DNA from 3 places in the Streptomyces sp. NPDC020807 genome. Region 2 is predicted to be linked to each of the others. Evidence: riboswitches for the same ligand, from Rfam matches in the RefSeq annotation. Region 2 holds a riboswitch; each other region holds the start of a gene.
What was found. Region 2 has a riboswitch for cobalamin ahead of AB0G79_RS22625 (ribonucleoside-diphosphate reductase subunit alpha). Riboswitches for the same ligand answer to the same signal wherever they lie in the genome.

Region 1 (3,263 bases), on a different contig from region 2:
GTTCGACGAGCCACTGACGTCAAACGATTGCCTGGGTAAATGGAACACATCACGCTGCTGCTCGCCATTGTGGTCGTGACAGCTCTCGTGTTCGATTTCACGAACGGTTTCCACGACACCGCCAACGCGATGGCCACGACCATCTCGACCGGTGCGCTCAAGCCCAAGACGGCGGTGGCCATGTCCGCCGTGCTGAACCTCGTCGGAGCCTTCCTGTCCGTGGAGGTCGCCAAGACGATCTCCGGCGGGATCATCAACGAAGAGGGCATTCGCACAGAAGTGATCTTCGCGGCGCTCGTGGGCGCCATCCTCTGGAACCTGCTGACCTGGCTCCTGGGCCTGCCGTCCAGCTCCTCCCACGCCCTCTTCGGCGGCCTGATCGGCGCCGCCGTCATGTCCGCCGGCTGGTCCGCGGTCAACGGCTCGACGATCGTCACCAAGGTCCTCATCCCGGCCGTCGCCGCGCCGCTCGTCGCCGGCCTCGCCGCGATGGCCGCCACCAAGCTGACGTACAAGATCAAGGCCAACCCCGACGCCAAGGCCACCGCCAAGGGCTTCCGGGCCGGTCAGATCGCCTCCGCCGGTCTCGTCTCCCTCGCCCACGGCACCAACGACGCCCAGAAGACGATGGGCATCATCACCCTCGCCCTGGTCACCCAGGGCGTCGTCGCCCCCGGCTCGAACCCGCCCCTGTGGGTCGTCGTCTCCGCCGGTGTCGCCATCGCGCTCGGCACCTACCTCGGCGGCTGGCGCATCATCCGCACCATGGGCAAGGGCCTGACCGACCTCCAGCCGCAGCAGGGCTTCGCCGCCCAGACCAGCGCCGCGACGGTCATCCTGGCCTCCTCGCACCTCGGCTTCTCCCTCTCCACCACCCAGTCCTGCTCGGGTGCCGTGATGGGCGCCGGCCTCGGCCGCAAGGGCGGTGTCGTCCGCTGGTCGACCGCCACCCGGATGTTCGTCGCCTGGGGTCTCACCCTTCCGGCCGCCGGCCTCGTCGGCGCGGGCGCCGAGTTCCTGACCAAGCAGGGCCCCTGGGGCATCGCCGCCGTCGCCGTCCTCCTCGTCGCCGGCTCGGGCGTCATCTGGACCCTCTCCCGTCGCAAGCCGGTCGACCACAACAACGTCACCGCCGACGACCTCGACGAGGAGCCCGCGGGCGTCGTGACCACCGCCATCGCGGCCGTCACCCCGCCGCCGGCCCCCGGTTCCGTCGCCGCCGTCGCGGACGAGGACCTCAAGACCACCATCCCGGCGCCGGTTCCCACGGACCCGGCCGCTCCCCCGGCCTCCGCCGCTGCGGTGTAAGGAACGAACGACATGAAGATCGACTGGGCAGCTCTCGGCTCCGTCTTCGGAGTCAGCCTCGTGGCGACCGTCGCCCTCGTGGGCCTCTTCACCCTCGGGATCGTCGGCCTCGGCAAGCAGGAGGAGGCCGAGGCGAACGGCGGCTCCGCCGCCCTGGCCCGTACCGGCGCCTACGCCTGCTTCGCCCTCTGCGCGGCGGCCGTCGGCTACGGCATCTACCTGATCGTCGTCTGACGGTCGCGCCTCCCTCCTCACGGCGGGCGGTCCCCACCTCCGGGTGGGGGCCGCCCGCCGTGTTCGTGGTGCCGTGTTTGTGGTGCTTCGCACAGTGACCCGTCGCAGGTCAAAGGTGGGTTGACGGCTGTTCGCGGCGCGTGGTGGACTGCCGAGGCCATTACGGCGGCAGTCAGAGGAAGTCCGGTGCGAATCCGGCGCGGTCCCGCCACTGTGACCGGGCCCCCAGGGTCCGGGAGTCAGGAACTCTCGCCGCCGGTCACGTCGATCCAGGGCGCGGACCCTGAGTGAGGACATGCGCCATGCCCGGCCGCATCAGAACCACAGGTGCCTTCGCCTACGGAGCCGCCCTCGGGCTGGCCGTCGACCGCCTCGTCGGCGATCCACGCCGCGGCCACCCCGTCGCCTTCTTCGGCCGGACCGCCGCCGCCGTCGAACAGCGCCTGCACCGCGACGACCGCGCCCGCGGCGCCCTGCACACCGCCGTCTGCGCCGGGACGACCGTCGCCGCGGGCGCCCTCGCCGCCCGGGCCGTACGGAACCGGCCGGCCGCCGCCGTCGCCCTCACCGCCGCGTCCGTCTGGGCCGTCGTCGGCGGTACGACCCTGGGCCGCGAGGCGCAGGCGATCGGCGGGGCGCTCGCCGCCGGCGACCTGGACGTGGCCCGCGAGCGGCTGCCGCACCTCTGCGGGCGCGACCCGCAGTCCCTCGACGGTCCCGCGATGGCCCGCGCCGTCGTCGAGTCCGTCGCCGAGAACACCTCCGACGCCGTCGTCGGCGCCCTCTTCTGGGGCGCGGTCGCGGGCGTCCCCGGCCTCCTCGGCTTCCGGGCCGTCAACACCCTCGACGCGATGGTCGGCCACAAGTCCCCGCGCTACCTCCGCTTCGGCTGGGCCTCGGCCCGCCTCGACGACGTGGCCGGCTGGCCCGGCGCCCGGCTGACCGCCGTCGCCGCGACGCTCGCCGGCGGCGACCCGCGCGGAGCCGTACGGGCCTGGCGGGCGGACGCGGCGAAGCACCCGAGCCCCAACGCGGGCCCCGTCGAGGCCTCCTTCGCGGGCGCACTCGGCGTACGGCTCGGGGGGACCCTCTCGTACGGCGGGCGGGTCGAGCACCGGCCCGTCCTCAACGGGGAGGGGCGGCCCGTCGAGGTCGCCGACATCGACCGGGCGGTCCGGCTCTCGCGCCGGGTCACCGCCGTGTCGCTGGCCGCCTGCGTCGGCGGCCGGCTGATCGTGAGCGCGCTGAGCGCGCGCGCGTCGAAGGGGAGGAACGCATGAGCGGCGGCCGCACGAGGGGTGGCGGACTGCTCGTCGCCGGGACCACGTCCGACGCGGGCAAGAGCGTCGTGACCGCCGGGATCTGCCGCTGGCTGGTCCGGCAGGGGATCAAGGTCGCCCCCTTCAAGGGACAGAACATGTCCCTCAACTCCTTCGTGACCCGCGAGGGCGCCGAGATCGGGCGCGCGCAGGCCATGCAGGCGCAGGCCGCGCGCGTCGAGCCGACCGCGCTCATGAACCCCGTGCTGCTCAAGCCCGGCAGCGACCGGTCCAGCCAGGTCGTCCTCATGGGCAAGCCGGTCGGCGAGCTGTCGGCCCGCGGCTACCACGGGGGCAGGCAGAAGGAGCTCTTCGAGCCCGTCCTCGCCTGCCTGGAGGAGCTGCGGAGCACGTACGACGCCGTCATCTGCGAAGGCGCCGGAAGCCCCGCCGAGATCAACC
Region 2 (3,263 bases):
TCTCCAAGCTGGTCTCGCTCCTCGTGAAGGTCGGCGCGCTCGTCTTCGTCCTCACCATGGACAAGACGGTCGCGATCAACTTCCAGCTCCTCGGCGGCATCTGGATCCTCCAGACCTTCCCGGCGCTGGTCGGCGGCCTCTTCACCCGCTGGTTCCACCGCTGGGCGCTGCTCGCCGGCTGGGCCGTCGGCATGGTGTACGGCACGGCCGCCGCGTACGGCGTCGCCAGCCCGACGCAGAAGCACTTCGGCGGCTCGGCCGCCGAGATCCCGGGCATCGGCGAGATCGGCTACATCGGCCTCACCGCCTTCGTCCTCAACGTCGTCGTCACGGTCGTCCTGACCTTCGTCCTCAAGGCCGTCAAGGCCCCCGAGGGCGTCGACGAGACCTCCCCCGAGGACTACACGGCGGACGCCGGTGACGTCGTCCCGGGCGCGTCCCCGTCCAAGGCCGGTGTCGGAGCACACTGATCGCATGGATGTCACGATCAGGGCGGTACGGCCCGAGGAGTACGAGGTACTCGGCGACCTCACCGGATTCACGTATCTGGGCGACGGGCTGCTGCTGGACGGCGAGGACGACTACTACCTGGCGGTGCTGCGGGACACCGAGCGGCGGGCGCGCGAGGCCGAGGTCCTCGTCGCCGCCGACGAGGCGACCGGCCGCGTCATCGGCGGTGTGACCTTCGCCCTCGGCGGGACCGCCTGGGCCGACATCGCCGTCCCCGGCGAGGCCGAGTTCCGGATGCTCGTGGTCGCGCCCGAGGCGCGCGGCCGGGGCGCCGGAGAGGCGCTCGTACGGGCCTGCGTGGACCGCGCGCGGGCCGTCCCCGAGTGCGCCCGGCTGGTGCTCTCCACGGGGCCGGGCATGGTCGCGGCCCACCGGCTCTACGAGCGGACGGGCTTCGTCCGCACCCCGGAGCGGGACTGGGACCCGGTCCCCGGCTTCACCCTGATGACGTACGCACTGGAGTTCCACACGACAGGCGTGTAAATCCTGACGACACAACATGTGGGGGGCGCCAACAGCGGCGCCCCCCACATGTATGCTCGTCCTCGCTGTCGACGCAGGGAAATCCGGCGCGAATCCGGAACTGTCCCGCAACGGTGTGCTTCCTACCGATTTCGGGTGCGGAGCGAGTCCGACGACCTGCCGGCAGCCCACCCGGTCCGTCCGTTCCGGGTGTCACTGACGTCCGGGCCTCGCGGAGTGGGCCGGTGGACGCGGGCGTCCGTGCGTACGGACCGCCTCGCCCGCCCTCCCCCGTCGCGGCCAGGAGCCGAGCGAGGGAGAGCCCCCACGTGACCATCGCGCCCGCCGATCCGGCCACGGAGATCGACAGCGACGGACCCGGCACCGTGCTGCTGCGGACCCTGACCGATCTCACCGCCGATCTCCCCGACACCGACCCCGGCAAGGTCGCCGCTGCCGCGCTCCGCGGCCGCAGCGCCACGTCGGACGAGGCGGAGCTGCGCGAGCTGGCCACCGAGGCGGCCGCCGGTCTCATCGCCGAGGACCCGGCCTACTCCCGGCTCGCGGCCCGGCTCCTGACCGTCACCATCGCCGACGAGGCGGCCGGCCAGGGCGCGGTCTCCTTCTCCGCCTCCGTGGCCGTCGGCCACCGCGAGGGCCTGATCGCCGACCGCGCCGCCGAGTTCGTCACGCTCCACGCCGAGCGCCTCGACGCCACGATCGACGCCGCCGGCGACGACCGCTTCGGCTACTTCGGCCTGCGCACCCTCTACTCGCGCTACCTGCTGCGCCACCCGATCACCCGCAAGGTCATCGAGACGCCGCAGCACTTCATGCTCCGCGTCGCCTGCGGCCTCGCCGAGGACGACTCGGTCCGCGCGCTCGACGAGGTGGCGGCCCTCTACGGCCTGATGAGCCGTCTGGACTACCTCCCCTCCTCCCCCACGCTCTTCAACTCGGGCACGCGCCACCCGCAGATGTCCTCCTGCTACCTCCTGGACTCCCCCCAGGACGAGCTGGACTCCATCTACGGCCGCTACCACCAGGTCGCGCGCCTCTCGAAGCACGCCGGCGGCATCGGGCTCTCCTACTCCCGCATCCGCGCCCGCGGTTCGCTGATCCGCGGCACCAACGGCCACTCGAACGGCATCGTCCCGTTCCTGAAGACCCTCGACGCCTCCGTCGCCGCCGTGAACCAGGGCGGCCGCCGCAAGGGCGCCGCCGCCGTCTACCTGGAGACCTGGCACGCGGACATCGAGGAGTTCCTCGAGCTCCGCGACAACACGGGCGAGGACCAGCGCCGTACGCACAACCTCAACCTCGCGCACTGGATCCCGGACGAGTTCATGCGCCGGGTCAACGCGGACGCCGAGTGGTCGCTCTTCTCCCCCTCGGACGTTCCCGAGCTCGTCGACCTGTGGGGCGACGAGTTCGACGCCGCCTACCGCGCCGCCGAGGCCAGGGGCCTGGCCCGCAAGACCATGCCGGCCCGCGACCTGTACGGCCGCATGATGCGGACCCTCGCCCAGACCGGCAACGGCTGGATGACCTTCAAGGACGCCTCGAACCGCACGGCCAACCAGACGGCCGAGCCGGGTTCGGTCGTGCACTCCTCGAACCTCTGCACCGAGATCATCGAGGTCACGAACGACGACGAGACCGCGGTCTGCAACCTCGGCTCGGTCAACCTCGGGGCGTTCGTCGTCGGTTCGGACATCGACTGGGACCGCCTGGACGAGACCGTCCGCACGGCCGTCACCTTCCTCGACCGCGTCGTCGACATCAACTTCTACCCGACCGAGCAGGCGGGCAACTCCAACGCCCGCTGGCGTCCGGTCGGCCTGGGTGCCATGGGCCTCCAGGACGTCTTCTTCCAGCTGAAGCTGCCGTTCGACTCCGCCGAGGCGCGCGCGCTGTCCACCCGTATCGCCGAGCGGATCATGCTCGCCGCGTACGAGGCCTCCGCCGACCTCGCCGAGCGCAACGGCCCGCTCCCCGCCTGGGAGAAGACCCGCGCGGCCCGCGGTGTCCTGCACCCCGACCACTACGACGTCGAGCTGAACTGGCCGGAGCGCTGGGCCGCCCTGCGCGAGCGGATCGCCTCGGTCGGCATGCGCAACAGCCTCCTCCTGGCCATCGCGCCGACGGCGACCATCGCCTCGATCGCGGGCGTCTACGAGTGCATCGAGCCGCAGGTCTCCAACCTCTTCAAGCGCGAGACGCTGTCCGGCGAGTTCCTCCAGGTCAACTCGTACCTCGTCGACGAGCTGAAGAAGCTCGGCGTGTGGGAC
Region 3 (3,263 bases), on a different contig from region 2:
AGACGATGCCGTCCCGGATCGGCGAGACGCCGGAGGCGCCCGGGTCGCCGCCGAGGTGGGCGGCGACGACCGACCCGACCTCGCCGACCCGCAGGTCGGCGGGTCCGACGGTGATCGCGACGGCGACGGAGGCGCCGAGGAGGGCGAGCCCGGCCAGGACCCAGAGGGCCACCGGGCTCCTGGTGGCGGCGGGGCTCCTGGTGGCGGGTGCGCTCACTTCGCGAGTCCGTACGAGCGGAGCGCCGCCGCCAGCTTCTCGATGCCCTCGACCGTGCGCAGGGTGGGGTTCATGGCCTGGCCGCTGAGGAGCACGTACCGCTTCTTCCGCACCGCCGTCATGTTCCGCGTGACGGGGTCGGACTCCAGGAAGGCGATCTTCCTGGCGGCGCTCTCGGCGGACTGGGAGCGGCGGATCAGGTCGCCGATGACGAGGACGTCGGGGTCGCGGTCGGCGACGCTCTCCCAGTTGATCTGGGGCCATTCCTCGCGGGTGTCGTCGAAGACGTTCTTCGCGCCGAGCGCACGGGTGATGACGCCGGGGGCCCCGCAACAGCCGGCCATGTAGGGGGATTCGGCGTTGGCGTACCAGTAGAGGACGGTCGCGTCGGTGAAGTCGCCCGCCGAAGCGGCCTTCGCCACCCGCCCCTTGAGCTCGGCGACGAGCTTCTCGCCGCGCTCGCTCACGTCGAACACCCGGGCCAGGTCACGGATTTCGCCGTACACGGTCTCCATCGTGAGCGGCTTGGTGCGGACGCCGTCGCCGTCGCCGCTGTTGTCCTTGCCGGCGCAGTCGGTCGGCGAGAGGTAGGTGGGGACGCCGAGCTTCGCGAACTGCTCGCGGGGTGCCACGCCGCCCTTGCCGAGCGTGTAGCCGAAGGAGGCGGCGGCGAAGTCGGGTTCGGTGCCGAGGACCTTCTCGAAGGAGGGGTAGCGGTCGGCGAGGCGCGGGACCTTCGCGTTCTCCGCCTCAAGTCCTTTGAGGACGGGGTCGGTCCAGGTGGCGGTGCCCACCATCCGGTCGGCGAGGCCGAGGGAGAGCAGGATCTCGGCGGCGCCCTGGTCGAGCGCGACGGCCCTCCGGGGCGCTCGGTCGATCCGTACGCGCTGACCGCAGTTGTCGAGCGTCACGGGGTGTCCGGAGGCGGTGCCCTCCTCCTGGTTCTTCGCCGCGGGCTTCGGGGCGGTTCCACCGGCGCAGCCGGCCACGGCCAGGACCAGCGCGGACATCAGGGCCAGGAGCAGGGTCCGGGCGGGGCGAGGGACGGGGTGTGCGAACGGCACGGAGCTTCCTCTGCGTCACGGCTCATGCGCGGAGCCTGTCGTACGGTGCTCCCCGGGCGACGTCGCGACGCCGGGGCCGCCAGCAGGTCTTCGGACTCGGGGTCATCCGGACGGAGCGCCTTCCCGGGCCCGTCCCGCGACAGTGCCCAGTGGCCGATGCTCCGCCCGTCGCCCTCACCGCTGCGCGTCAGCTCCGGATTCCCACCGGATTCCCTGACCCGTGCACTCGCCCGTTCGGGTGCGTACAAAGGTGCGACTGGCTTCGGCACAGTACCACCGCGCCCGCCGAGGCCCTCTTCGCACCCGCACACCCCATGGGAGTGCCGGCGCCTTCAGAGGCGGATCTCCTTCGCCTCGAAACGACCCTCGCCGAGGGCGAGGACGAAGGTGATCTGCTGCCCCTCGGAGAGCGTCCTGGCCTCGCCCTCGATGTCGGCGGCGCTGAACCAGACCTGCTCCTCGGAACCGACGGGGACGACGAACCCGTATCCGTCACGACGGTTGAAGGACTTCACGAACCCTTTGCTTCTGCCGTCCACGGCGGCCTCCCTGTCGTCATCGGCGATGGGGGTGTCACGGGGTCTCAGTCGAGGTGTACCCCGTCGGCGCGCCCGCCGCCCGTCGATCGGCGCGAGGGAGTGGCGGTCAGCGGCCGCCGGGGTACGCGATCCGGGCCGTGATCCGCGCGATGCGCGCCGCCGAGACCTCGGGGGACGCCACCGGCTGGACGATGTGACTGACGGTGAGCCGCACGATCGTCTCGACCGCGAGGCCGCGGGACTCCTCGTCCACGTCGGGCCAGGCCTCGATCGCGTACGCGTCGAGCAGGGTCATCGCCGTCCCGAAGACGGGTTCGGGCCGGGTGGTCAGATAGGCGAGGAGGTCGTCGTCGCCGCCGCGCGCCGCCACCAGGACGCTCTTGATGAGGGGGTTGTCCACGGCCTGCTGGAGCGTGTAGCCGACCCCGGCCGCCGCCGCGGCCTCCAACTCGCCTCGGTGGGCGTCCAGTTCGCGCTGGATTCCGACGAGGAAGCCCTCCAGCTCTCGCTGGACGAGGGCCTGGCCGATGGCCTCCTTCGAGCCGAACTCGTTGTAGAGCGTCTGGCGGCTGATCCCGGCGGCGCGCGCGATGCCGGTCATGCGCAGGCCGCCCCAGCCCTCGGCGGCGACGAGGCGGTAGGCGGCGTCGAGCACCTGCTCGCGCAGGAGGGACCGGACGCTGTCGCGGAAACGTGTCATCGTGCGCCCACCTTATCCAGCGAACCCCTCAGAGGGCGCTGCCGCCCGAGACGTCCAGGTACTGGCCGGTGACCCAGCGGGCCTCGTCGGAGACGAGGAAGGCGACGACGTCCGCGATGTCGGCGGGGTCGCCGATCCGGCCGAAGACCGAGTGGGCGGCGAGGGCCGCGCGCGCCTCCGGGGTCGTCCGGCGCCGGGCGTTCATGTCGGTGGCGACGAAGCCGGGGGCGACGGCGTTGACCGTGATCCCCCGGGGGCCGAGCTCCTTGGCGAGCGCCAGCGTCATCGTGTCGACGGCGCCCTTGGTCATCGCGTAGGTCACGGACTCGGGGAAGGCCGTCCTGGTCGCGAGGGAGGAGACGTTGACGATCCGGCCGCCGTCACGGAGCCGGTCGAGGCCCCGCTGGATGAGGAAGAGGGGGGCCTTCACGTTGATCGCGAAGAGCCGGTCGAAGACCTCGGGGGACAGCTCGTGGACGCGGCCGGAGCCGCTCGCCCCGGCGTTGTTGACGAGGATGTCGAAGCCGGGCTCCTCGCCGAGCTCCGCGAGACCCGCGTCGAGGCCCGCGTAGAACACGTCGACGGCGTCCGGCGCCGCGAGGTCGGACCGGAAGGCGAAGGCCCGCCCGCCCCGCTCCTCGACGCCCCGCACCGTCGCGCGGGCGGCGTCCTCGTCGCGGCCGTAGTGGACGGCGACCAGGGCGCCGTCCGCGGCGAGCCGCTCGGCGACGCCTCTTCCGATG

Region 1: another riboswitch for cobalamin. It lies ahead of AB0G79_RS30785 (cobalamin biosynthesis protein); the one in region 2 lies ahead of AB0G79_RS22625 (ribonucleoside-diphosphate reductase subunit alpha).
Region 3: another riboswitch for cobalamin. It lies ahead of AB0G79_RS18260 (ABC transporter substrate-binding protein); the one in region 2 lies ahead of AB0G79_RS22625 (ribonucleoside-diphosphate reductase subunit alpha).

Annotation. Positions count from the first base shown of each region.
Region 1 covers NZ_JBFADU010000033.1:56,033-59,295, forward strand. The annotation lists gene AB0G79_RS30775 (inorganic phosphate transporter) at 40-1,308, shown strand; gene AB0G79_RS30780 (hypothetical protein) at 1,321-1,542, shown strand; cobalamin riboswitch at 1,677-1,812, shown strand; gene AB0G79_RS30785 (cobalamin biosynthesis protein) at 1,845-2,822, shown strand; gene AB0G79_RS30790 (cobyric acid synthase) at 2,819-3,263, shown strand, end outside.
Region 2 covers NZ_JBFADU010000016.1:87,011-90,273, forward strand. The annotation lists gene mctP (monocarboxylate uptake permease MctP) at 1-470, shown strand, start outside; gene AB0G79_RS22620 (GNAT family N-acetyltransferase) at 475-993, shown strand; cobalamin riboswitch at 1,033-1,172, shown strand; gene AB0G79_RS22625 (ribonucleoside-diphosphate reductase subunit alpha) at 1,302-3,263, shown strand, end outside.
Region 3 covers NZ_JBFADU010000011.1:41,957-45,219, reverse strand. The annotation lists gene AB0G79_RS18265 (iron chelate uptake ABC transporter family permease subunit) at 1-172, opposite strand, end outside; gene AB0G79_RS18260 (ABC transporter substrate-binding protein) at 214-1,227, opposite strand; cobalamin riboswitch at 1,366-1,496, opposite strand; gene AB0G79_RS18255 (cold shock domain-containing protein) at 1,614-1,820, opposite strand; gene AB0G79_RS18250 (TetR family transcriptional regulator) at 1,927-2,520, opposite strand; gene AB0G79_RS18245 (glucose 1-dehydrogenase) at 2,549-3,263, opposite strand, start outside.